DNA from 3 places in the Streptomyces sp. NPDC015171 genome. Region 1 is predicted to be linked to each of the others. Evidence: riboswitches for the same ligand, from Rfam matches in the RefSeq annotation. Region 1 holds a riboswitch; each other region holds the start of a gene.
The links. A riboswitch is a leader RNA that binds a small molecule or an ion and turns the genes downstream of it on or off. The one in region 1 is predicted to bind cyclic di-AMP.

Region 1 (7,843 bases):
ATCTCGTCGGCGACGAACTGGGCCTCGTCGTGCTCGGTGTCGGCGACGTAGCCGGTGATCCGCGCACCCTGGCCGGCGTTGGTCCAGAGGTTCTTCGGGCGCCGGGACTCATTGCGCTCGATGACCGCGTTGGCGGCGGACAGGATGGTCTGCGTGGAGCGGTAGTTCTGCTCCAGCAGGATCGTCGTCGCGTTCGGGTAGTCCTCCTCGAACTGGAGGATGTTGCGGATCGTCGCGCCCCGGAAGGCGTAGATCGACTGGTCCGCGTCACCGACCACGCACAGCTCGGCGGGCGGGAGGTCCTGCTCGCCGGGCGGTACGCCGAGGTCCTCGGCGGCCCGTCCGCCAGTGCCGACCAGCTCGCGCACCAGCGCGTACTGGGCGTGGTTGGTGTCCTGGTACTCGTCGACCATGACGTGCCGGAAGCGGCGGCGGTAGTGCTCGGCGACGTCCGGGAAGGCGCGCAGCAGGTTGACCGTCGTCATGATCAGGTCGTCGAAGTCCAGCGCGTTCGCCTCGCGCAGCCGCGACTGGTACAGGGCGTAGGCCTGGGCGAGGGTCTTCTCGAAGCCGTCGGTGGCCTGGGCGGCGAAGTCCTCCTCGTCGATCAGCTCGTTCTTCAGGTTGCTGATCTTGGCGCTGAAGGACTTGGGCGGGAAGCGCTTGGGGTCGAGGTCCAGATCGCGGCAGACCAGGGCCATCAGGCGCTTGCTGTCGGCGGCGTCGTAGATCGAGAACGACGAGGTGAAGCCGAGCTTCTTCGACTCGCGACGCAGGATCCGCACGCACGCGCTGTGGAAGGTCATCACCCACATCGCGTTCGCGCGCGGGCCGACGAGCTGCTCGACACGTTCCTTCATCTCGCCGGCGGCCTTGTTGGTGAAGGTGATCGCGAGGATCTGGCCCGGGTGCACATGCCGCTCGGCGAGCAGGTGGGCGATGCGGTGGGTGAGCACGCGGGTCTTGCCGGAGCCGGCACCGGCGACGATGAGCAGCGGGGAGCCGGCGTGCACGACGGCGGCGCGCTGGTTCTCGTTCAGCCCCTCCAGGAGCGCCGCCGGGTCGAGCGCGGGGCGCGGGGCGCCATCGCGGTAGTAGCCGTCCCGGTCCGGCGGCACGTCGAACTTCCCGCCGAACAGATCGTCCGGAAGCGGCTCCGGAGCGTGATCGTCCTCGGGCGGCGGCGGAAGCTCCTCCTCGCGCCCGCGAGGGGCCTGGAGGTCCGCCAGGAAGCTGTCGTCAAAGAGGCTGCTCATCGCTCTCCGAGTCTAGGGTGCCCCACCGACAACCGGTCGCCGTCCCCGGAACATGGCCCGATTCCCGGACAGTCGGCCGTCGCCCCGACAGCGCCCGCGGGCCGCTCACCCAGTGGAAGCACCTGGTCACGCGCGCGTGAAACCTGCCTCAGGTCACAGAAATGTATCGGACATACCTCGCACCAACCTTCACAGAAGACACACGAGTTGGCTAGGTTTCCGTCAGGCCGCACGACCCCACTCCGGCGAACCTCGCCGGGCCGCGCGGCCTCCGCCGAGTCCGGCGCACCCCGCACGGTGCGCGGAGCCGGGGACCCACCGATCCTGGGGTGAATCGGCCGACTCCCGCCCGGGACGACGCCGTAGGGCAACCCTTCCAAGCACCCGCCCGAACCCGACAGCTAACCCGGTAGGCGGAGCACGGAAGGAGTCGCCACCCTTGGCGTCGCACCGCAAGCCGCGCCCCGGCGGAACCCACGGGGCGGGCATCCGCACCCCCGCCCTCGCCACCGCCGCCCTCACCTCCGTGGCCGTGTTCTCCCAGACCGCCGAGGCCGCGCCCGCGGCCACGGGCGGTCAGGGCAGGCCGAGCCGGGAGGAGATCGAGCGGAAGATCGACGACCTGTACCGCCGGGCGGAGTCGGCGGCCGAGACGTCCGCCACCGACAGGGAGCGGGCCGAGCGGGGCGAGCGGAACGCGCGCACCGAGCGGGCAGCCCGTACCGACCGCACCGACCGCGCCGACCGCACCGACGAGGCCGAGGCCCCGCGGCGACGCGCGGACAGCCTCCAGCGCCTGCGCGACGAGGTCGCCCGACGCGCCCGGCACCGCGCCCTGCCCACCCAGCGCGGCGCGGTCCCGGCCCAGCGGGGCACCCTGTCCGCCCCGGACACCGCCGCCGGGTCGCCCCTGCGGGACACGGGCGGGATACCGCTCGTAGGGGACACGGGCGGAATACCGCTCGCACGGGAGACAGGCGGCATCCCGTCGGTCCGGGACACGGCCGGTGTCCCGACGCTCCAGGACGCGGCGCTCGCTCCGTCGTTCCAGGGCGCCGCCGGCATCCCCTCGGCCCGGCACGCCGCCGGCATCCCGTCGGTCCAGGACGCGGCCGTCGCGCCGCCGGTCCACGGCCGGGGCGGCATCTCTACGTCCCCCCGGGGCACCGCCGTGGCCCCGCCCGCCGTGGACGCCGCCCCCGCCACCGCCGCCGGAGCGCCCGCGGACAGCCTGCCGGGGGACGCCGCGAGCGGCCCGAAGACGGCCAAGGCCAGCGTGCAGAAAAAGCTCGCCCACGCGCGCGTGCTGCTGTCGCGGCAGACCTCCCAGGCCCCCGGCACGCCTTCCGGCGCGTACGCGACCAAGGCCAGGAAGGCCATCGCCTTCGCCCGCGCCCAGCTCGGCAAGCCGTGCGTGTGGGGCGCCGCCGGTCCCGGCTCCTACGACTGCTCGGGCCTCACCCAGGCCGCCTGGAAGTCCGCCGGCGTCACCCTCCCGCGCACCGCACGCGAGCAGGCCGCCGCCGGCACCCCGGTCCCGGCCGCGCAGGCCCGCCCCGGCGACCTCGTCTTCTTCCACGACGACGTCAGCCACGTCGGGCTGTGCACGGGCGACGGCATGATGATCCACGCACCCAGACCGGGCGCGTACGTGCGGGAGGAGCCGGTCACCGCCGCCGGTGAGGCGGCCGTCCACAGCGTGGTGCGGCCGGACTGACCCCGGGGCGCGTCGAAGGACGGGGCCGGATCAGGTCCAGAGGACGGCGATGAAGATGTTGGCCGTGGTCAGCAGGCCGACCAGCCCGAAGAGGCCCTTGTCGACCCGCTCCTCGTCGCGCTTCACGTAGACCAGGCCGAGGATCACGATCAGCAGAGCCAGCTTCACGCCGATCTTGATGTTGTTGACGTGGTGGTCGTCGGCCTGGTTGAGGCCGACCAGGGCCACGCCGGTCACCAGCATGGTCAGCGCTCCGTGCAGCATCCCGGGCACGAACCGGGCCGTGCCCCGGCCCATCGCCTTCATCTGGGTGAGGAAACCGCCGAGCAGCGCGGCGATACCGATGATGTGCAGGCCGACGAAGAGATGGATGAGTACGTCCATGGGGCCGGAGCCTATTCGTGGGCAGCGGCCCCAGGGACGGCAGGGTGCCGTTCCGGGGTGTTCGAGCGATGCGGGCCGTCCCGCCCTGCCGGAGCCGGGCTCGCGAGGGCTGCGGTCGGACCGTGCGGGCGGATCCGGGCCCCGTCGCGGGCGCGCGACCCCTCCCACAGGCAGTCGGGAAAGCACTTCCACCCGGCAGGGGTGACGGGTGGTGGTGACAGGCGGTGACGGCGCCTTCGCGACGACTCCGGAGAACGTGCATATATCCGCCCCATAGCAGCCCACGGCCCTCGCCTGTCCCCCTTTCCGCGCTTCGGTCACCACGCTGCGTGAACATGTCGACTCCAGTCCGGCGACGCGATCACATCCGGTCACTTCCCGGTCCGTCGGAACCAGTTCCGTACACCGCGTTACCTTCTCGTCACCGTCCGGCCTAGCGTCCTCCCCCAGGTGACCGGCTCCCCCAGCCGCCCGGACCGGGGGCGGCAGTCGGCCGCCAGCGCCGAGAAAGCCCGGCGGCGGCCCACTCCCCCTGTGCGGGCCGCCGCGGGGCCCACTGACCGCCCGGTCGCACGGCCATCCGGCCGTGCCGACCTCCTGGTCATACGGACACTCGGTCGTACTGACACTCGGTCGTACGAGTCGCACGGAAGGACGTGACGGTCCAGGTGGCAGCGCACCGCAAGCCCTCGCAACGCCCGCTCAGCGGTCATACGGCCCGGACGGCGGCCACGCTCGCCCTGGCGGGCGCGGCCACCGCGACCGGCTTCGACGGGACGGCACACGCCGAGCCGCAGCTGACGCCGGGGCAGGTGAAGGCCAAGGTGGACACGTTGTACCGGGAGGCCGAGGCCGCCACCGAGAAGTACAACGGGGCGAAGGAGAAGGCGGACACGGCGCAGCGGCGGGTGAGCACGCTCCAGGGCGAGGCCGCCCGCAGGCAGCAGAGGCTCAACTCGGCCCGGGACGCGCTGGGTTCGTTCGCCGCGGCGCAGTACCGGGACGGCGCCATCGCCCCGGCCTGGCAGCTGGCCCTCTCCAGCGACCCCGACCGCTATCTGGACGGCGCCGCGTTCGCGGAGCGTGCCGGCGACCGGCAGGCCGCCGCCGTCTCCCGGGTGCGCCAACAGCTGCGGGAGATCGAGCGGCTGCGCGGTGCCGCGCGCGTCGAGCTGCGGTCGCTGCGGTCACGACAGGCCGAGCTGAGACGACGGAAGACGACCGTCACGGGCAAGCTGGACGAGGCCCGGCGGCTGCTGGCGCAGCTGCCCCCGCGGCAGCGCACCGAGGTCACCGGCGCCGAGGGCACGGCCGGACGCGGTTCCCGGTCGGCCGCCGGCCCGCGGGAGCCGCTGGACCCGGCCGGCTCCGTCCCGGCCCCCACCGGGCGTGCCGCGGCGGCCGTCGCCTACGCCTACGGCAAGCTCGGCAGCCCCTATGTATGGGGCGCCACAGGCCCGAACGCCTTCGACTGCTCGGGCCTGGCCCAGGCCGCCTACCGCTCCGCCGGCATCTCCCTGCCCCGCACCACCTACGCCCAGATCAACGCGGGCCGGCGGGTCTCCCGCTCCGAACTCCAGCCCGGGGACCTGGTGTTCTTCTACTCCGGAATCAGCCACGTCGGCATCTACGTGGGCAACGGCCAGATGATCCACGCCCCGAACCCCTCGGCGCCGGTCCGCCTGGCCCCGGTCGACGAGATGCCGTTCGCGGGGGCGACCCGGGTGGCCTGAGAGCCGGGGTACCGGGGGTCGGGGTGCCTGAGGGCCGGGGTGCCCGGTGTGTCAGGGTGCCCGGTGGGGCTCGGTGGCGGGTCAGACCAGTCGGCGGGCCGTCGCCCAGCGGGTCAGCTCGTGCCGGTTGGACAGCTGGAGCTTGCGCAGGACGGCGGAGACATGGGACTCGACCGTCTTCACCGAGATGAACAGCTGCTTGGCGATCTCCTTGTAGGCGTAGCCACGGGCGATCAGACGCAGCACCTCGCGCTCCCGCTGGGTCAGGCGGTCCAGGTCCTCGTCCACCGGCGGGGCGTCGGTGGAGGCGAAGGCGTCAAGGACGAACCCGGCCAGCCGCGGGGAGAAGACGGCGTCGCCCTCCTGGACCCGGAAGATCGAGTCGACCAGGTCGGTGCCGGTGATGGTCTTGGTGACATAGCCGCGGGCGCCGCCCCGGATCACCCCGATCACGTCCTCCGCCGCGTCCGACACGGACAGCGCGAGGAACCGGACGGGCCGCGCGGCGTCCGCCGTCAACGCCGCGCACCGGCGCAGCACTTCGACACCGCCGCCGCCCGGCAGGTGGACGTCGAGGAGGACCACCTCGGGCCGGGTGGTGGTGATGACCGTGACCGCCTGGTCTACGTCGGCCGCCTCGCCGACCACCTCGACCCCGGTCTCGGCGGTCTGGCCGATCTCGGCCTGGACGCCGGTGCGGAACATCCGGTGGTCGTCCACGAGCACCACGCGTACGTGCCGCCCGCCCGCACCGCCGTCGGACCGGCCGGGCCCGGCCGCTCCCGCCGTGCCGTTCGCCTCGGTCGCCTCGCTCATGACGTCTTCTCCGCCCTCTCCATCTCCAACTCGACCTCGGTGCCGCCGTCCGGCACCGACCGCAGCCGGGCCGTACCGCCGTTGCGCTCCATACGGCCGATGATCGATTCTCTGACGCCCATGCGGTCGGCGGGTATCGCGTCCAGGTCGAACCCGGGACCGCGGTCCCGCACGGACACGAAGACAGTCTTCCCCTCGACCTCGGCGTAGACCTGCACGGCACCGCCCTCGCCACCGTACTTGGCGGCGTTCACCATCGCCTCACGCGCGGCCTGCATCTGCGCCGCCGTCCTCTCGTCCAGCGGGCAGTCGCCGACGATCACGACCTCGATGGGCACGCCGTGCTTGTCCTCCACCTCGGCGGCGTTGCGCCGGACCGCCTCGGCGACCGTGTCCGGCTCGTCGGCCTCGTCCTTGCCGGTGCCCTCCGGCTTGTACAGCCAGGTGCGCAGGTCGCGCTCCTGGGCGCGGGCGAGGCGGCGCACCTCGCCCGCGTTGTCGGCGTTGCGCTGGATCAGGGTGAGGGTGTGCAGCACGGAGTCGTGGACATGGGCGGCGACCTCGGCGCGCTCCTGGGCGCGGATGCGCATCAGGCGCTCCTCGGACAGGTCCTGGGTCATGCGGACCAGGTAGGGGCCGGCGAGCAGGGTGATGCCGACGAGGACAACGAGCGCGGCCTGGAGGACCGCCCCGAGGTGGGCCGCCGAACCCTGGAGGACGAAGATCGCGGAGACACCGGCCGTGACGAGCAGGACTCCGCCGGCCGTGCGCAGCAGGGTGAGGGTGCGGCGCCGGCGGCCCGCCTCCACCCAGCGGGCCCGGCGGGCGTTGTCCGCCTGGCGCCAGACGAGGGCGACACCGGCCGCGACGAGCACGATGGGCACCAGATACGCCTTGGCCGCGCTGCCCAGGTTGACGCTGCCCACGAAGACCATGGACACGATGACCATGAGGAGCAGCGCGACGATCTGGCCGCGGTCCGGTCTGCGGGCGATCAGCCGGCGGCGGCCGTCCGGTGAGGTCTCCGTGCCCACCAGCGACGGCTTCTGGTCGCCGACGCCGCCGATGCCGAGCGGGACGAAGAACCAGAACGCGGCGTACAGCAGCGCTCCGAGTCCGTCCGCCATGAACAGGCCGACGAAGACGAGCCGCACCCAGATGACGGGCAGCCCGAGATGCCCGGCGAGGCCCCGCGCTACTCCGCCGAGCCAGCGTCCGTCGCTGCTGCGGTAGAGCTTGCGCGGCGGCCGCGGGTCGTCGAGGGGCAGGCTTGCGGCTTCCGGCATGCCAACGATGGTCACACGGCAGGCGGGGCAGAGCATCAGGGTCGGTCCCCGAGACGCCCCTGATCTTCCCTCGGGGGCGGTCCGGGCGGGCGGCCCGGCCGCCGATCCGGGCCGCCCGCACGCTCCCCCGCCCCGTCTCAGGGCCGATTTCAGGGTTGGCCCAGGGTCGTCCCGACTGCCGCCGTGACAGCCGGGCCGTCACCATGGACGCATGACGGATCACGAGCACGCCGCGACGGGTCCGGGACCCGGCCCCGGCCCGAGCCCGGCCCCGGGCACCGGACCGACGGATGCCGCGCCCGCCGCGACGGGAGAGACGGGAGCGGCCGGCACCGGCACTCCCGCCGACACCCGCCTCCCCGCCGACGCCGGCACCGGCAGCCCCGCCGGCACCGGTGCCGGCGCGGAAAACAGCGTCGGCGGCACCGGCCCCGGCGCCGGCGCCGGAGAAGCCGACGCCCCCGCCGGCCCGCGTCCCCGTTCCCGGACCGGCGGCCGCTTCCCCGCGGACGAGCCGGAGCCGCAGGATGCCTCCGGGCTCGCCGAGGTACCCGACCGGCTCCGGCGAGACCGCCGGCACAAGATGATCGGGGGCGTGTGCGCGGGGCTCGGGCGCCGTACCGACATGGATCCGGTGATCTTCCGGATCAC
Region 2 (7,843 bases), on a different contig from region 1:
AGATAGCGGACGTTGTGGGCGGTGGTGAACACGCCGGTCGGCACCCGGTCCCGTACCGCGACGCCCAGCGCGCGCAACTGCCCCGCCTTGTCCGGGTTGTTGGACAGCAGGTCCAGCTCGGTGATGCCGAGGGCGGCGAGCATCTGGGCGGCGGCCGTGTAGTCGCGGGCGTCCTCCGGGAGGCCGAGGGCGGCGTTCGCCTCGTAGGTGTCGAGGCCCTCGTCCTGGAGGGCGTACGCGTCGAGTTTGTTGTAGAGGCCGATGCCCCGGCCCTCCTGGCGGAGGTAGAGCAGGACGCCGCCGCGCTCGGCGATCCGCTCGACCGCCTCGCGCAGCTGCGGGCCGCAGTCGCAGCGGGCCGAGCCGAAGACGTCACCGGTCAGGCACTCGGAGTGCAGGCGCACCAGCGGGAGCGGGCCGGGGTCGCCGAGGACGACGGCGAGGTTCTCCTGGCCGTCGGTGAGGCCGTGGAAGGTGACGAGTTCGGCGTCGGCGCTGTAGCCGTCGGCGAAACGCAGCGGTACCCGGACGCGGGCACGCGGGGTGGCGGCGGGGAAGTCGGGCATGCGGGTCTCCGGGTTCCGTTCCGAGTCATGTGCTTCATATTTGAAGCACATGCTGCCGCGTGACCCTACCTCATGCTTTAAAGTTGAAGCAACGGTCAGCCGGACGACGGCCCGGAGCAGGACGACGACCGCCGGCGCCACGGCACGTCCTCGGCCGCGGAGCGCGCGCACTCGCCCTCCTCCTCGCCCTGGAGCCCCCGCGCGACCCCCGTGAAGATCTCCTCCAGCTGCCCCACCTGCTCCGGGGTGAGCCGGTCGAACAGCAGGGCGCGGACCGTCTCCACGTGCCCGGGCGCCGTACGCTCCAGTACGGCGACCCCTTCGGCCGTCAGCACCGCGACCGAGCCGCGCCTGTCCCGGCGGCTGTTCTCCCGGCGCACCAGGCCGTCCCGTTCCAGCCGGGTCACCGCGTACGTCAGCCGGCTGCGCGTGATCTTCAGCGTCTCGGCGAGATCGGTCATGCGCAGCCGGTGGCCGGGGGCGTCGGAGAGGTTGGCGAGCACCGAGTAGAACAGGTGGGGCATGCCGCCCTCCTGCTGGAGCTGCCGGTCGAGCGCGTCCTCCAGCAGGCGGGAGGCGGCGACGTAGGCACGCCAGGCGCGTTGCTCCTCGGGGCTGAGCCAGCGGGTCGTCATGGTGCCAGTGTAAGTTTGTTTCAAACTTGAACCAAGCCGTCCGGGTCTTCTGCCCGCCCGCCGGCCGGCCGACTCCGGAAGAGAGGGCCTCGATGCCCCTGCCGTACGTGCTGCTGTCCGCCGCCGTCTCCCTCGACGGCTACCTGGACGACACCGGCCCCGAACGGCTCCTGCTGTCCAGCCCGGCCGACTTCGACCGGGTCGACGAGGTGCGGGCCTCGGTCGACGCGATCCTCGTGGGCGCCGGCACGATCCGCGCCGACAATCCGCGCCTGCTGGTCAACTCCGCCGAGCGGCGCGCGGCCCGGAGCGCGGCGGGCCGGCCGGAGTACCCGCTGAAGGTCACCGTCACCGGCTCGGGCGAGCTCGACCCGGCCGCCCGCTTCTGGCACACCGGCGGCGAGAAGCTCGTGTACACCACCGACCGGGGCGCCGAACGGGCCGCCGCTCTCCTCGGGAGCACCGCCGGTGTCGTCCCGCTCGGGCCCGCGCTGGACTGGCGGGCCCTGCTGGCGCACCTGCACGACGAGCGCGGAGTCGGGCGCCTGATGGTGGAGGGCGGCGGCACGGTCCACACCCAGCTCCTCCAGCAGGGCCTCGCCGACGAACTCCAGCTGGTCCTCGCCCCGCTGTTCGTCGGCGACCCGGCGGCCCCGCGCCTCTTCGGCCCCGGCGGCTACCAGGGCGGACGCCTGCGCCTGCTGGACACCCGCCGGATCGAGGACGTCGTCCTCATGCGCTACGCGCCCACCGCCCCCGGCACCGGCGCAGCGGCCACCGCCGCCGACCGGCACTGGCTGCGCACGGCCTGCGAACTCGCCGCCCAGTGCCCGCCCTCGGCGACGGCGTTCAGCGTCGGCGCGGTCGTCGTCGCCGCCGACGGCGCCGAGCTGGCCCGCGGCTTCTCGCGCGAGGGCGCCGACCCGGTGGTCCACGCGGAGGAGGCGGCCCTCGCGAAGACCGACCCGGCCGACCCGCGGCTGTCCGGCGCCACGGTCTACAGCAGCCTGGAGCCCTGTGCCCGCCGCGCCTCGCGCCCGGCGCCGTGTGCCGAGCTGATCCTGCGGGCCGGGGTGCGCCGGGTGGTCACCGCCTGGCGCGAGCCCGACACCTTCGTCGCCGGGGCCGACGGCACGGGCGTCCTGACCGCGGCGGGGGCGCGGGTCGTGGTCCTTGCGGAGCTGGAGGCTCTCGCCAAGGCGCCGAACGGACATCTGCTGGGGTGACGACAGCAATCAGGGCCCGGAATCCTCTTGGATTCCGGGCCCTGATTCTTCAGTAGCGGGGACAGGATTTGAACCTGCGACCTCTGGGTTATGAGCCCAGCGAGCTACCGAGCTGCTCCACCCCGCGTCGTTGTGTCTCTACTGTACGCCATGCTCAGGGCTTTCTGCACATCGGTTCCCGTGCGCCCCACGCGGCCGTCACCGAAGGTGATCGGACGGGCGCCCTCCGCATAACAACTGAGTCACCATCAAAACCTTCGGTGACTGCTGAACATTTCCGAGCCCCGGCCAACTCGCCCGACTTGCCTGGGTATCAGGCGATTAATCAACCGTCAAAAACGGTAATGATCAAGCCGAACGGCTTGGAAAGTGACTGGCAGGTCTATTAACGTTCGATAACGCAGCGCGGTCGTCCCAGCCGTCACAAGAGACGGCTCCGCGCGCACGCGCCGAGTCCCGCAAGGGAGCCGGGGAACCACCACCCTGGGGTGAATCACGCGGATGCCGAAGTGAACTCACGGAGTCCACGACAGGTATACGCGCGTAGGAGACCTTCCTGCTCCGAACCCGTCAGCTAACCCGGTAGGCGGAGGAAGGAAAGGAGCACGCCCGCGTGGCGTCCAACCGGCCTGTCCCCGAAGCCCTGCTCATACCGGAACAGCGCGATCCCGAAGCCTTCGGCCACGAGTCCCACGGCGGCTACGACGCCCACGGCGGCTACGACGCCCACGGCGCCTACGGTGCCTACCGCGCCGAAGAAGGCCCCTTCCAGGAGTGGAACCCCACCGCGGAGTCCGTCGCCCCGGTCCGCGGCCGGCACCGCGTCGCCAAGCAGCGCGGCGGCCTCGCCCGCAGCTCCACCGTCCTCGGCGTCGGCGTCATAGCGGCGGTCGGCGCGGGCGGCATGGCCAGCGCCAACACCGGCAAGCCGCCGGTGTCCATCTCGATGCCGGACCTGCCCTCCGTCGGCTCCCTCTTCGACGGCGGCTCCGCCGACGCGCAGCCCTCCGAGGCCGCGACCACCACGCTCAGCAGCGTCGGCGCGGCCTCCGCCGACACCGAGGACAACGCCGGAGCGGGCGAGACCCTGCGCAGCCGGATCATGGCCCAGGCCGAGCAGCAGCAGGGCCAGGCCGACAGCAAGGCCACCGCCGCCGCGCTCGCCGCCTCGCAGAAGCAGAGCGCCGACGCCGCAGCCAAGGCCGAGAAGGAGGCCGCCGCCCAGGCCGCCGAGGCCAAGGAGAAGGCGGAGGCCGACGCCGCGAAGAAGGCCGAGCGCAAGGCCGAGGCGGAGCGGCAGGCCAAGCTGGCCGAGCTGGCCAAGAAGTACTCGCTGCCGACCTCCTCGTACACGATCACCTCGACGTTCGGCCAGGCCGGCTCGATGTGGTCCTCCGGCTACCACACCGGTCTCGACTTCGCGGCGCCCACCGGCACCCTGATCAAGGCCGTGCACAGCGGCACGATCACCGAGGCGGGCTGGGCCGGCTCCTACGGCTACCGCACGATCCTCACCCTGGACGACGGCACCGAGCTGTGGTTCTGCCACCAGTCCTCGATCAGCGTCTCCGCCGGCCAGAAGGTCGCCACCGGCGAGGTCATCGGCCGCGTCGGCGCCACCGGCAACGTCACGGGCCCGCATCTGCACCTGGAGGTCCACCCGGGCGGCCAGGCCACCGGCATCGACCCGATGGCGTGGCTGCGGGGCAAGGGGCTCACCCCCTGACGCCACCGTGGCGAACGAGTGACTCCGCGGGAATCGGCGCCGGCGGCGGGATGCGATCATCCCCCGCCGGCGTTGTCATGACGTATGACGTCACTTCGTAAACTCGGCTCCTCCGACCTCGAGGTCTTCCCGCTCTCCCTCGGCGGCAACGTCTTCGGCTGGACCGCCGACGAGCAGACCTCCTTCGCCGTCCTCGACGCCTACACGGCGGCCGGGGGCAACTTCATCGACACCGCCGACGCCTACTCCGCCTGGATCGAGGGCAACAAGGGCGGCGAGTCGGAAACGATCATCGGCAGGTGGGCCAAGGCGCGCGGCAACCGCGCCGATGTCGTCATCGCGACCAAGGTCAGCCAGCACCCCGACTACCAGGGCCTGTCCGCCGCCAACATCAAGGCCGCCGCGGACGCCTCCCTGCGCCGCCTGGACACCGACTACATCGACCTCTACTACACCCACTTCGACAAGCCCGAGGTGCCGGTCGAGGAGATCATCGGCGCGCTGGACGAGCTGGTGAAGGCCGGCAAGGTCCGGCACATCGCCGCCTCGAACATCAGCGCCGAGCGCCTCCAGGAATCCCTCGACTTCTCCGACCGCGAGGGCCTGGCCCGCTACGTCGCCCTCCAGCCGCACTACAACCTGGTCTCCCGCGACACCTACGAGGGCCCGCTGCAGGACCTCGCCGCCCGCGAGGGCCTGTCCGCCGTGCCGTACTTCTCGCTGGCCTCGGGCTTCCTCACCGGCAAGTACCGGCCCGGCGCCACCGTGCAGAGCGCCCGCGCCGGCCGGGTGCGCGAATACGCGGACTCCGAGCGGGGCCAGCGGGTCCTCACGGCCCTGGACGAGGTCGCCGCGGCGCACGGGGCCCAGGTCGCCACGGTCGCGCTGGCCTGGCTGGCCGCCCAGCCGACGATCACCGCACCGATCGCCTCGGCCCGCACGGTGGACCAGCTGCCGGCGCTCCTCGGCGTGGCGGACCTGAAGCTGACGGACCAGGACATCACCACCCTGACCGAAGCCTCGGCCTGACCCGCCCCGCCGCGCACCCCGCGCGGCGTCACGATCCGGCGGTGCCGGACTCCCGCGGCCGCTACGGCTAGACCCGGTACGGGTTGTACGCGGGATACGGCACCGCCGGATACCCGTACGGCGCCGGCGCCCAGTGCACCGGCGCCGGAGCGGACGTCCTCGACGCGTACTCCAGGGCCGGCCGGGCCAGCTCGCGCCGCTTCCACAGCTCGTCCAGCAGCTCCCGCTCGCGGACGGTGAAGTCGGCCCCGGCCTTGCCCGCGCGGCCCCGGTGCCGCAGGAACGCCAGCGAGGTGGCGTACGCCTCGTACTGCGCCACCGCCCGCGCCGCCGGGCGCCCGTGGTGGTGGCGGACGTAGTCCCGGGCCATCCGCCGCGCCCGCATCGACCCGAGCGCGAACGGCTCGGCCGGCCCCAGCCACCCGGCCAGCACATACGCCGGCAGCTCCGTCCGCACGGTCCGCAGCTCCCGCTGCCGGGTCCGGACCGCCAGCCAGGTCAGCAGCGCGAAGGACGGCACCATGAAGGCGGCGTAGACGGCGAAGAAGCCGTACGGGCCGAAGGTGGAAGAGCCGTTCCAGAAGGCGTGCATGCTCATCGCCAGCAGCAGTCCGCCGGCCGGCAGCAGGACCCGCCGCACCCGCTGCCGTTCGGCGGACAGCGCGGCGATGCCGAAGCCGATGCCGGTGAGGACGGTGAACAGAGGGTGCGCGAACGGTGACATCACGATGCGCACGAAGAAGGTGGCGGCGGTGACGGAGGCGATGCCGCGGTCGCCGGTGAGCTGGTCGGTCCCGAAGGCCGTGCCGAGATAGAGGATGTTCTCGGTGAACGCGAAGCCGGTGGCGGTGATCCCGGCTATCACCACCCCGTCCACGATCCCGGTGAAGTGGCGCCTGCGGAAGAGGAACACCAGCAGCACGGCGGCGGCCTTGGCGGACTCCTCCACGATCGGCGCTATCACGGTGGCGCCGAGCGTGTCGGCACTGGCCGGATCAGCGGTCGAGGTGGCTATCCACTTGGTCGCGAAGCTGTTGGCGACGATGGCTATCAGCGCCGCCGCACAGGCCCCCCAGGCGAAGGAGAAGACCAGGTTCCGCCAGGGGCCGGGCTCCACCCGGTCCAGCCACCGGAAGGCGGCGGTCAGCCAGGGCACGGGCAGCACGGCGAGACCGAGCCCGACGAGGAACCCCTCCGTGCCGGTCTGCCGCCGCACGAGCGCGAGGATGACCAGGCCGGACAGCGCCAGCAGCGAACTCAGCGCCCCGTACCGCACCCACCTGCGCTGCCACCAGTGCGGATGGCGGAGCTCGCCGGCGCCGATGCTCGGCGGGTACGTCGGGAACGGAGGACTGGTGGCCACGGCATCGACCCTAACGGTGACGGGGCGAGGGGCTTGAGCGGATTATCGGTCCTGGCCGGCCGGTACGCGCCGGAACAGCAGGTCGTTCACCACATGACCCTTGTCCAGTCCCTGGCCCTCGAAACGGGTCAGCGGCCGGTACTCGGGGCGCGGCGCGAAACCGCCGTCCCGCTGGGTGTTCTCGAAGTCCGGATGCGCGGAGAGCACCTCCAGCATCTGCTCGGCGTACGGCTCCCAGTCGGTCGCGCAGTGCACGAGCGCGCCGGGCTTCAGCCGGGTCGCGGCGAGCGTCAGGAACTCGGGCTGGATGAGCCGCCGCTTGTGGTGCCGCTTCTTGGGCCACGGGTCCGGGAAGTACACGCGCAGCCCGTCCAGCGCGTCCGGGCGGAGCATCTCCCGGAGCAGGATGATCGCGTCGCCGTTGCCCACCCGGACGTTGGCCAGGCCGTTCCGGTCAGCCAGATTGAGCAGGTTGCCCTGGCCCGGGGTGTGCACATCGACGGCCAGGACATTGATGTCGGGGTCGCCCGCGGCCATCTGCGCGGTGGCCTCGCCCATCCCGAACCCGATCTCCAGCACCACCGGGCGGTCGTTGCCGAACAGCACGCCGAGGTCGATCACCTGCTGCCCGTCGATGTCCAGCCCCCACTTGGGCCACAGCCGCTGGAGCGCGTCGGCCTGCCCGGCCGTCACCCGGCTCCGCCGCGGCTGGAAGCTGCGGATCCGCCGCTCGAAGTGCGAACCGGCCGGATCGGCCCTGGGGCCGTCCGGGAACCGCGGCTCTCCCTTGGCCCGGGTGTGCCGGACGGGGACACCGGGGGCGTGGGGGGCCTCGGACGGGGCTTCGGGGGAGTTCAGCGAGTCAGACACAGTAATCCTGATTTTACGGCGAGCGGGCACGGCACCCTTCCTCCTCCAGCGGCGCTACAGCGCCCCGAGCAGGTCCAGCACCCGGCTGCCCACCTCCCGGCCGATCGGCAGCGAGGCGGTGGCGGCGGGCGAGGGCGCGTTGAGCACATGCACGGCACGCACCCCCTCCCGGATGAGGAAGTCGTCCACCAGTGTCCCGTCCCGCAGCACCGCCTGGGCACGCACCCCGGCGGGGGCCCGCACCAGATCCGCGGCCTCCGCCGCGGGCAGCAGTCTTCGCACGGCCGCAAGGAACGCCGCCTTCGACACCGAGCGGCGCAGCTCGCCCGCCCCGTACCGCCAGTGCCGGCGGGCGATCGCCCAGGAGCCCGGCCAGGCCACCGTCCCGGCCAGCTCCCGGGGCCGCACGGTCCCCCAGCCGTACCCCT
Region 3 (7,843 bases), 180 kb from region 1:
CTCCGGGGCGTCCTTCGGGTCACGCCGCGCGGAGGACGGTTCGTCCATCGGCTCCCCCCTCGATTCGTCGTGCCCGGACGGGTCACTTCCCCGCGTCGGCCGCCTTCACCAGGGCGTCCTTGGTCACCGCGCCGGCGTACACCTTGCCGTCGTCGGTGATCAGGGCGTTGACCAGGCGGGTGGAGAAGACCGTGCCCTTGCCGAACTTCCCGGAGACCTCGTCGCCCAGGGAGCCGAGGAAGCCGCCGAGGTCACCGCCCTGGGAGCCGGTCGGCAGGCCGCCCTTGGCGCCCGTGTCGAAGGTGGCGACGGAGGTCCAGCCCTTGCCGAGGACGTTCAGCCCGGCCATGCCCCCGGCTACGTCCCCGCCGTGCTCCGGGGTGTGCCGCGGTGCCTCGGCGGCGTCCCGCTCCTCGGTGACCTTCGCCCCCTTGGGCGGGGTGAAGTCGAAGGCGGAGGCGGCCGGCCGGGCGAAGGAGACCTGGGTGAAGCCCGCGTCGACCACGGCGGCGCCGCCGCTCTTCGGGGTCAGCGTGAACTTCAGCGGCAGGCCGGTCCTGGCGTCCACGGCGATGCTGATGGCGCCGACCGTGGTGCCGGACTGCTTGGGCCGGATCAGCAGCTTGTAGGCGTCGCGGCCGGCGACCTGCGCGGTGCCGTCGACGGTGACGGACGTGGTGTCGTCCACCGACTTCAGCGCCTCGTCGGCGAAGTCCTTGGGCGTGGCCGGGGGCTCGGCACCGCGGCCCTTGCCGGAGCCGGCGGCCGTGGAGTGGAAGACCTGGTTGCTCTTGCTGTCGTAGCCCCAGACGTTCTTGCCGTCGTGGATCAGGCTGTACTCGGCGCCGCTCTCCAGCAGCGAGAGCTTCTGCCGGTCGGGGCCGTCGGCGGCGACGCGCAGGGTGTGCGTTCCGGTGACCAGCTCGGTGAGCTTGGTCTGCGGGTCGGCGGAGGAGCCGTCGCCCGAGCCCCGGGCGGCGCCGGAGAGCAGGCCGTTCTCCAGGCCGCCGAGGTCGGGCAGGCCGAGGTCGGTGCTGATCTTCACCGTGCCGGACAGCTGCTGCACGTCCGACTTGGCGATCTTCTCGATGAGCTGCTGTGCGCTGATCTTCGGCAGGTCGGGGTCGCCGGAGTCGGCGAGCGCCGGGACCAGCCCGATCGTGGCCGCCGCCACCCCCACCACCGCGACCGGGACCGCGTACCGGGCGGCCTTGCGCCGGCCGGAGGGCGCGTCCTCGTCCCGGGCGGCGCTCAGTGCGTCGTCGGATTCGTACGGTGCCATGTGTGCCTTACCTCCGTCGTCGGCGGCGGCTGTCCTCACGCTGGTCCACCTGAGCCGCCATTCTCACCCGAATCGGTGAGGAGTGGTGATTTCCGTGGTTTCCATCTGACCAAATCGGCCGTGAGGAAGCGTCAGACCGTGGAGCCAACTGCGTCTACTCCTGCGGTATGACATAGGAAGGCGACATCTCCACCCGACCCGTAGGGGTCGGGCCGGGGGGGTGCCGTGCGCGGCGGTGTCCGGCCGGGTCAGCCGGCCCGGTGCACCACCGCGTCGCACAGCTCCAGCAGCGCCGCCTTGGCGTCGCACTCGCGCAGCGGGGCCAGCGCGGCCCGCGCCTCCTCCGCGTACCGGACGGTGTCCCGGCGGGCCTGCTCCAGCGCGGGGTGCGCGCGCAGGGCGGTCAGCGCCTCCGCGTGCCGGCCGTCGTCACTGAGGTCGGAGTCCAGCAGCTCGCACAGCGCGAGGTCCTCGGCGAGGCCCAGCCGGGCGGTCCGCTCGCGCAGCCGGAGCACCGGCAGGGTCGGGACGCCCTCGCGCAGGTCGGTGCCCGGGGTCTTGCCGGACTCGTGGGAGTCGGAGGCGATGTCCAGGACGTCGTCCGCGAGCTGGAAGGCGACTCCCAGCCGTTCGCCGTACTGGGTGAGTACGTCGACGACCGTCTCGTCCGCGCCGGACATCATCGCGCCGAACCGGCACGCCACCGCCACCAGGGAGCCCGTCTTGCCGCCGAGCACGTCCAGGTAGTGCTCGACCGGGTCGCGCCCGTCCGAGGGACCCGCGGTCTCCAGGATCTGACCGGTGACCAGCCGCTCGAAGGCCAGGGCCTGCACCCGGACCGCCTCGGGGCCGAGGTCGGCGAGGATCTGGGAGGCGCGGGCGAAGAGGAAGTCGCCGGTGAGGACGGCGACGGAGTTGTCCCAGCGGGTGTTGGCGCTGTCCACGCCGCGCCGCACGGCCGCCTCGTCCATGACGTCGTCGTGGTAGAGCGTGGCGAGGTGGGTCAGCTCCACGACCACGGCCGACGGCACGACGCCCGGCGCGTAGGGGTCGCCGAACTGGGCGGCGAGCATCACGAGAAGTGGCCGGAAACGCTTCCCTCCGGCCCGTAGGAGGTGCTGCGCGGCCTCCGTGATGAACGGGACCTCGCTCTTGGTGGCCTCGAGCAAGCCTTCCTCGACAGCCGCCAATCCGGCCTGGACATCGGCTTCCAGAGCCTGGTCCCGCACGCTCAGCCCGAACGGCCCGACGACGGTCACGAGGGGTCTCCTGTCTGCTGGTGTCTGCTGGCGATTACGCGGTTTGTCGATAGGTCGTTGCCCTCACTCAAGTCAGCGTATCCGGTCCCGTTTCGATCACCGATAGCGCCCACCGGTCCAGCCCGGGCGGTATCGGACCATGACCGCCATGGTTTTGATCAGATGGTAATAACGGACATTTATCGACTTAACAGTAATCCGAGCACCGTGTCGTGACCTCTCCAGGCCCCCCTTTCGGTCACTCTCCCCCCATCGACCACTACGGCAACGACACGCACCACATCCCGGCTTCCACCATTAGTCCGACTTCAGGCGTGAATCCCTCTAATCCCTCATGTCTGATTTGCAGGGTTTTGCCATTTCGTGAATTGGGTCACTCGCCCCAGGGGTCCACTTCACTCCCCCGGACCCCCACCACCCCTTGCCGCGTCGGCGAGTTGAGGATTGGCAACCGCAAAGGATCAAGCGCCTCATACGGCGTCGATCAAGGTCAAATGGCGCATTGCGTGAATCCGGTACTTGTTCCCGACATGTGCGGTCGCATACGTTCCGGGCCGTCGGGCGGACGCCTAATCCTGCCGCCGCCCGCATAACCCATCGACGAACTCATTCGTACGGCAGGAGCGGGGGACCCAGGTAAGCCGCCGGACCGGAACGGCCCATGCCGCACCGGAACGGCTCGGGGTGAAGCCGTGCCCTCCCCAGGCACGGCCGGGCACCTCCCCGCCCGAACCCGACAGCTCACCTCGTAGGCGCCGGAGAGGAATCCCCCATGCTCGCTGCCGCTCAGCACCGCCGCACCCGCCTCGTCCGCACCCTCGCCGCCGTCGGATCCGGCGCGGCCCTCCTCGTCCTGCCGCTCATCGGCGCGACCAGCGCCTCCGCGACCACCGGCACCACCACGACGGCCGCCACCACCCCCGCCGGATACCCGAACAACCTCGACGGCTGGATCCGCGAGTCGCTCGCGATCATGAGCGAGAAGAAGATCCCGGGCACCTACAACGGCATCTACCGCAACGTCATCCGGGAGTCCTCGGGCAACCCGGCGGCCATCAACCTCTGGGACTCCAACGCCGCCAAGGGCATCCCGTCCAAGGGCCTGCTCCAGGTCATCGACCCGACGTTCAACGCCTACCACGTCGCCGGAACCTCGTTCGACATCTACGACCCGGTCGCGAACATCACCGCCGCCTGCAACTACGCGGCCGCGCGGTACGGCTCGATCGACAACGTCTTCAGCGCGTACTGACAGCCGCGGGCCGGCACCCGGCAGGCCCGGCCGGCCGGCACTCGGCCCCGACACCCGGCAGGCCCGGCCGACCGGCACCCGGCCCCCGGCAGGTCCGATCGGCCCGATCCGCCCGATCGGCCGGTGGCTACTGAGGTGCCGGTCAGTCGGTCGGGAACAGTCTTTCGAGGACGACGGCGATGCCGTCGTCCTCGTTCGACAGGGTGATCTCGTCGGCCACCGCCTTGAGTTCGGGATGGGCGTTGGCCATGGCGACACCGCGTCCGGCCCAGCCGAACATCGGGATGTCGTTGGGCATGTCGCCGAAGGCCAGCGTCCGCGCGGCGCCGATCCCAAGTCGTTCGGCGGCCAGCGCGAGGCCGGTCGCCTTCGTCACCCCGCTCGGCTGGAGTTCCACGGTGCCGGGCCCCGACATGGTGACCGTCGCCAGCGAACCCACCGCCGCGCGCGCCACGGCCGCCAACGCGTCGTCGGACAGGGACGTATGCCGCAGCAGCACCTTGCTGATGGGCGCGCACCACAGGTCGTCGCGGCGGGCGACGCGCACCGCGGGCAGGGTCGGGTGGGGCATCCGGTAGCCGGGCTCGATCAGCGTGAGTCCGTCCACGCCGTCCTGGTCGACCGCCGCGTAGACCTGCCCCACCTCCGCCTCGATCTTGCCGAGCGCGGTCTCGGCCAGTTCCCGGTCCAGCCGAACCGACCAGAGCAGGCGGTCGCCCCCGGCGTCGTAGACCTGCGCGCCCTGCCCGCACACCGCGAGCCCGGTGCAGCCCAGGTCCGCGAGGAGGGGCCGTACCCGCGGGGCCGGGCGGCCCGTCACCACCAGGTGCCGGGCACCGGCCCGCGCCACCCGCGCGAGCGCGGCGAGCGACCGGTCGGAGACGGTGTCGTCGCCGCGCAGCAGCGTCCCGTCCAGGTCGGTGGCGATCAGTGCATATGCGGGGGTGGGTGCCATGACCAGAGAATACGGACACGGCGGCCCCCCGACTCACCTGCCGTTCCACGCACTTACGTGCTGTTCGCCCCCAAGTGGGGTCTGTAGGTGCCTTGATGGCGGTGTGGCGGCGGCTCGGCCAGGTGCGGCGGCGGCTCGGCCAGGTGCGGCGGTGGCTCGGCAGGGTGCGGCGGTGGCTCGGCCGGTGCGTCCCCGCGCGCCCAGGAGCGGGCGGGCGGGGACCGCGGCTGCCGGCGCCGCCGCTCAGCCGTGGGCGGCGGCCAGGTGCCGCGCCAGGCGCGGGGAGGCGAACTCCGTACCGCAGACGAACCGCATCACCGGACCGTAGGACGACGCGGCCGGCAGGCCGGTGAAGTACAGGCCGGGCACGGAGGACACATAGCCGGGGCCCAGCCGGGGCGTGCCGCGGCTCACCGCGAGCCGGGTGCGCAGCCCGTGGCCGAGGAAGTCCATCGCCGCGATGTCGACGCGATAGCCGGTCGCGGCGATGACATGGTCGGCGATGAGCCGTTCGGTGTGGCCGGGATGGGCGCGGACGGTGAGCACGGGGCTGCCGTCCCGGATCTCGGCGCCCTCCACCCGGGAGACGTCCCGCACCTGCACGGCGCTCTCGAAGCGTTCACGCAGCCACCAGGCGCCGAGCGGGCCGAGGACGCGGCGGACCAGGTGGTGGCGGACGGCCTCGGGCAGGTGGCGGTAGGAGTGCGGGTAATAGCTGAGCGCCCACAGGGACCAGGCGCGGCCGAACGGGGACTCGGGACGGAACCTCGGCTGCTTCCAGGGCGGGGCGCCGAAGGCCACCCGGCCGCGGCCGCGCGCGACCACGCGCACGCGTGCGCCCGCCTCCGCCGCGAGCGCCGCCGTCTCCAGCGCGGACTGGCCGGCGCCGATGACGATCAGCTCCTTGCCGGCGAACCGGCCGAGATCATGGTGCTGCGAGCTGTGCGAGACGGGGCCTGCCGGGGCGGGGCCGCCGGCCGCGGCCGGTGCCAGCGCGGCCGGCAGGTGGGCGAGCCCGGACAGGCCGGTGGCGACGACGACCGCGCGCGCGGTGAACAGCTCGCCCGAGTCCAGCTTGAGTTCGAAGCCGCCGCCCGGGCCCTGGTCGACGGAGACGACCCGCACCCGCTCCAGCTCGGGCACCAGCTCGCGCTGGAACCACTCCCCGTAGGCGATGAAGGTCTCCACCGGGATGATGTCCTCGTCGGTCACCAGCCGGCGTGTCCCGGCCGCGTCGCAGTAGTCGGCCAGGGTGTGGCCGGGCTGCGGGCAGTCGAGGCTGGAGGCGGCGGGCGTCGACTTGAGGAGCATGCCCTGCGGCATGTGGGCACGCCAGCTCACCATGGGATCGCCGAAGACACGGACGGGGATGCCGCGCGCCCGCAGATGGGCGGCGGTGGACAGGCCGAACGGCCCCGCCCCGATCACTGCTACCGGTCGGATCACGAAGTCCCTCCCCAGGACGCGGTACGCCACGCTGTCGTGGCCTTGCCTACTTCGTGGCGGTGCTGCCGCCGCGGCGGCTGGTCCGCCACAGCTGATAGAGGTGCTTCGCGCCCGGGCGCACGAAGCGGGCGAGCATCGTGAGGAACGGCAGCGGGTCGTCACCCGCGAGCCAGGCCAGCTCCGTGCCGCTCGGCCTGGCCGGCGCGTGCGGTGTGGTGTAGCCGCTGCGACGGTAGGCGAGGAGGGCGGGCAGGTCGATGTTCTCCACGATGTAGCGGTGGCCGGCGCGCTGTTCCCCCTCCGGAACAGCGCGGCCGGTCAGGTGCAGGTGCATCGCACGGACGACGTCCACGCCCGACTCGTTCTCGAAGAGCCGGAACTGCGCGCCCATGCGCGGGTTGAAGTCGAGCAGCTTGTACTGTCCGTCGCGCCGGTCGAAGCGCAGGTCGAGGTCGATGATGCCGCTGAAGCCGATCTGCTTGATGAAACGTGCGGCGAGGTCGGCGAGTTCCGGGTTGTCGACGACGTACGCGTTCGCCGTCATGCCCGCGTGCGGCGGCCAGGAGCGGACCTTGACGCCGGTGAACAACGCGAGCGGGCTGGAGTCCTGGTCGAAGCAGGCGTGCACGATCCAGTCCTCGGCCTCCTCGCGCGGCAGGTACTCCTGGAGGATCACCCCGGGCTCCGCGCCCCAGTCGCGGGCCAGACCGAGCAGCCCCGCGCGCGTGCCGATCTTCGTGGTGCCGTTCACGGCGGGCCGCCGGCGCCGGACGAACGCCTCGCGATTCTTGGCCACCACCGGGAAGCGCGCCGTGTCGGCGAAGGCGACGATCTCCTCGTACGAGCGCGGGAACACCGCCGCCGGGCTGGCGATGCCATGCTCCGCACACAGTTCGTGCAGCCCCTGCTTGCTGGCCAGCCGGCGGGGCAGCACGGGGTCCACGCGCGGGAACAGGAAGGGCCCGGCCAGGTCGCCCTGGTGCTCGGCGATCAGTACGGCGGCCTCCTCGTCCGTCGGGATCAGGACGGCCGGGCGGCCGATCCGGCGGCCGATCCGCAGCAGGCCCTCGACGAGCCTGCCCGGGTCCTCCGCGCCGGTCGTGGGCCATACGAACGCCCTCTTCAGATAGCGCGAGGAGGCGGCCGGCGTGTACGGGTCCTCGGTGATGGCGTACATGGGCACGCCGAGGCGGCCCAGGCTGCGGATCGCGCCGACACCGCCGTGGTGCAGCGGGTAGCCACCGAACTTGACGATCAGCCCGGGCACCTCACGGTCGGCCACCACGGGCACGCTGACGACGCTTCCGGCCACGGGTCCCCCCACGTGTCCCCCCAATGGAACGGACCCACCCCGTCCGTGTCCCAAAGGACGCTAAGCCGGAATTGCCGCCTCCGACAAGGCTTATCCGGACATTGCGAACTCTTTAGACATCATGCGAGCAACCTTTCGAGTGGGGCGTGAACCACTGCCCAAGACACGTAGATCGCCCGTAACGTGTGGCCCGACCACATGGAACACATCGCCATGCATGGCCCGGATGAGAGTGAGGCAGCACCCCATGCCCCCCTTCGACGTCCCCGAGGACGACCCCTTCGGTCCGCACAACCTCCCCTATGGCGTGTTCTCGCCCTCCGGCAGCACGGAGCGG

Region 2: it holds a riboswitch for cyclic di-AMP, as region 1 does, so the genes downstream of both, ACF073_RS25660 (M23 family metallopeptidase) here and ACF073_RS03035 (NlpC/P60 family protein) in region 1, are expected to answer to the same signal.
Region 3: it holds a riboswitch for cyclic di-AMP, as region 1 does, so the genes downstream of both, ACF073_RS03950 (transglycosylase SLT domain-containing protein) here and ACF073_RS03035 (NlpC/P60 family protein) in region 1, are expected to answer to the same signal.

The regions. Positions count from the first base shown of each region.
Region 1 is NZ_JBIBUO010000001.1:675,078-682,920, forward strand. Features, by position in the region: gene pcrA (DNA helicase PcrA) at 1-1,256, opposite strand, end outside; cyclic di-AMP (ydaO/yuaA leader) riboswitch at 1,519-1,687, shown strand; gene ACF073_RS03035 (NlpC/P60 family protein) at 1,696-2,973, shown strand; gene ACF073_RS03040 (hypothetical protein) at 3,004-3,357, opposite strand; gene ACF073_RS03045 (NlpC/P60 family protein) at 4,026-5,090, shown strand; gene ACF073_RS03050 (LuxR C-terminal-related transcriptional regulator) at 5,172-5,906, opposite strand; gene ACF073_RS03055 (PspC domain-containing protein) at 5,903-7,192, opposite strand; gene ACF073_RS03060 (PspC domain-containing protein) at 7,404-7,843, shown strand, end outside.
Region 2 is NZ_JBIBUO010000010.1:17,863-25,705, reverse strand. Features, by position in the region: gene ribA (GTP cyclohydrolase II) at 1-566, opposite strand, end outside; gene ACF073_RS25675 (MarR family winged helix-turn-helix transcriptional regulator) at 662-1,201, opposite strand; gene ACF073_RS25670 (dihydrofolate reductase family protein) at 1,294-2,427, shown strand; tRNA gene ACF073_RS25665 (tRNA-Met) at 2,481-2,554, opposite strand; cyclic di-AMP (ydaO/yuaA leader) riboswitch at 2,865-3,033, shown strand; gene ACF073_RS25660 (M23 family metallopeptidase) at 3,041-4,153, shown strand; gene ACF073_RS25655 (aldo/keto reductase) at 4,238-5,182, shown strand; gene ACF073_RS25650 (PrsW family intramembrane metalloprotease) at 5,250-6,545, opposite strand; gene trmB (tRNA (guanosine(46)-N7)-methyltransferase TrmB) at 6,588-7,415, opposite strand; gene lhgO (L-2-hydroxyglutarate oxidase) at 7,470-7,843, opposite strand, start outside.
Region 3 is NZ_JBIBUO010000001.1:856,198-864,040, forward strand. Features, by position in the region: gene ACF073_RS03935 (ABC transporter ATP-binding protein) at 1-48, opposite strand, end outside; gene ACF073_RS03940 (outer membrane lipoprotein carrier protein LolA) at 83-1,282, opposite strand; gene ACF073_RS03945 (polyprenyl synthetase family protein) at 1,531-2,541, opposite strand; cyclic di-AMP (ydaO/yuaA leader) riboswitch at 3,130-3,309, shown strand; gene ACF073_RS03950 (transglycosylase SLT domain-containing protein) at 3,314-3,793, shown strand; gene ACF073_RS03955 (HAD family hydrolase) at 3,936-4,748, opposite strand; gene ACF073_RS03960 (NAD(P)-binding domain-containing protein) at 4,992-6,194, opposite strand; gene ACF073_RS03965 (ATP-grasp domain-containing protein) at 6,241-7,485, opposite strand; gene fahA (fumarylacetoacetase) at 7,754-7,843, shown strand, end outside.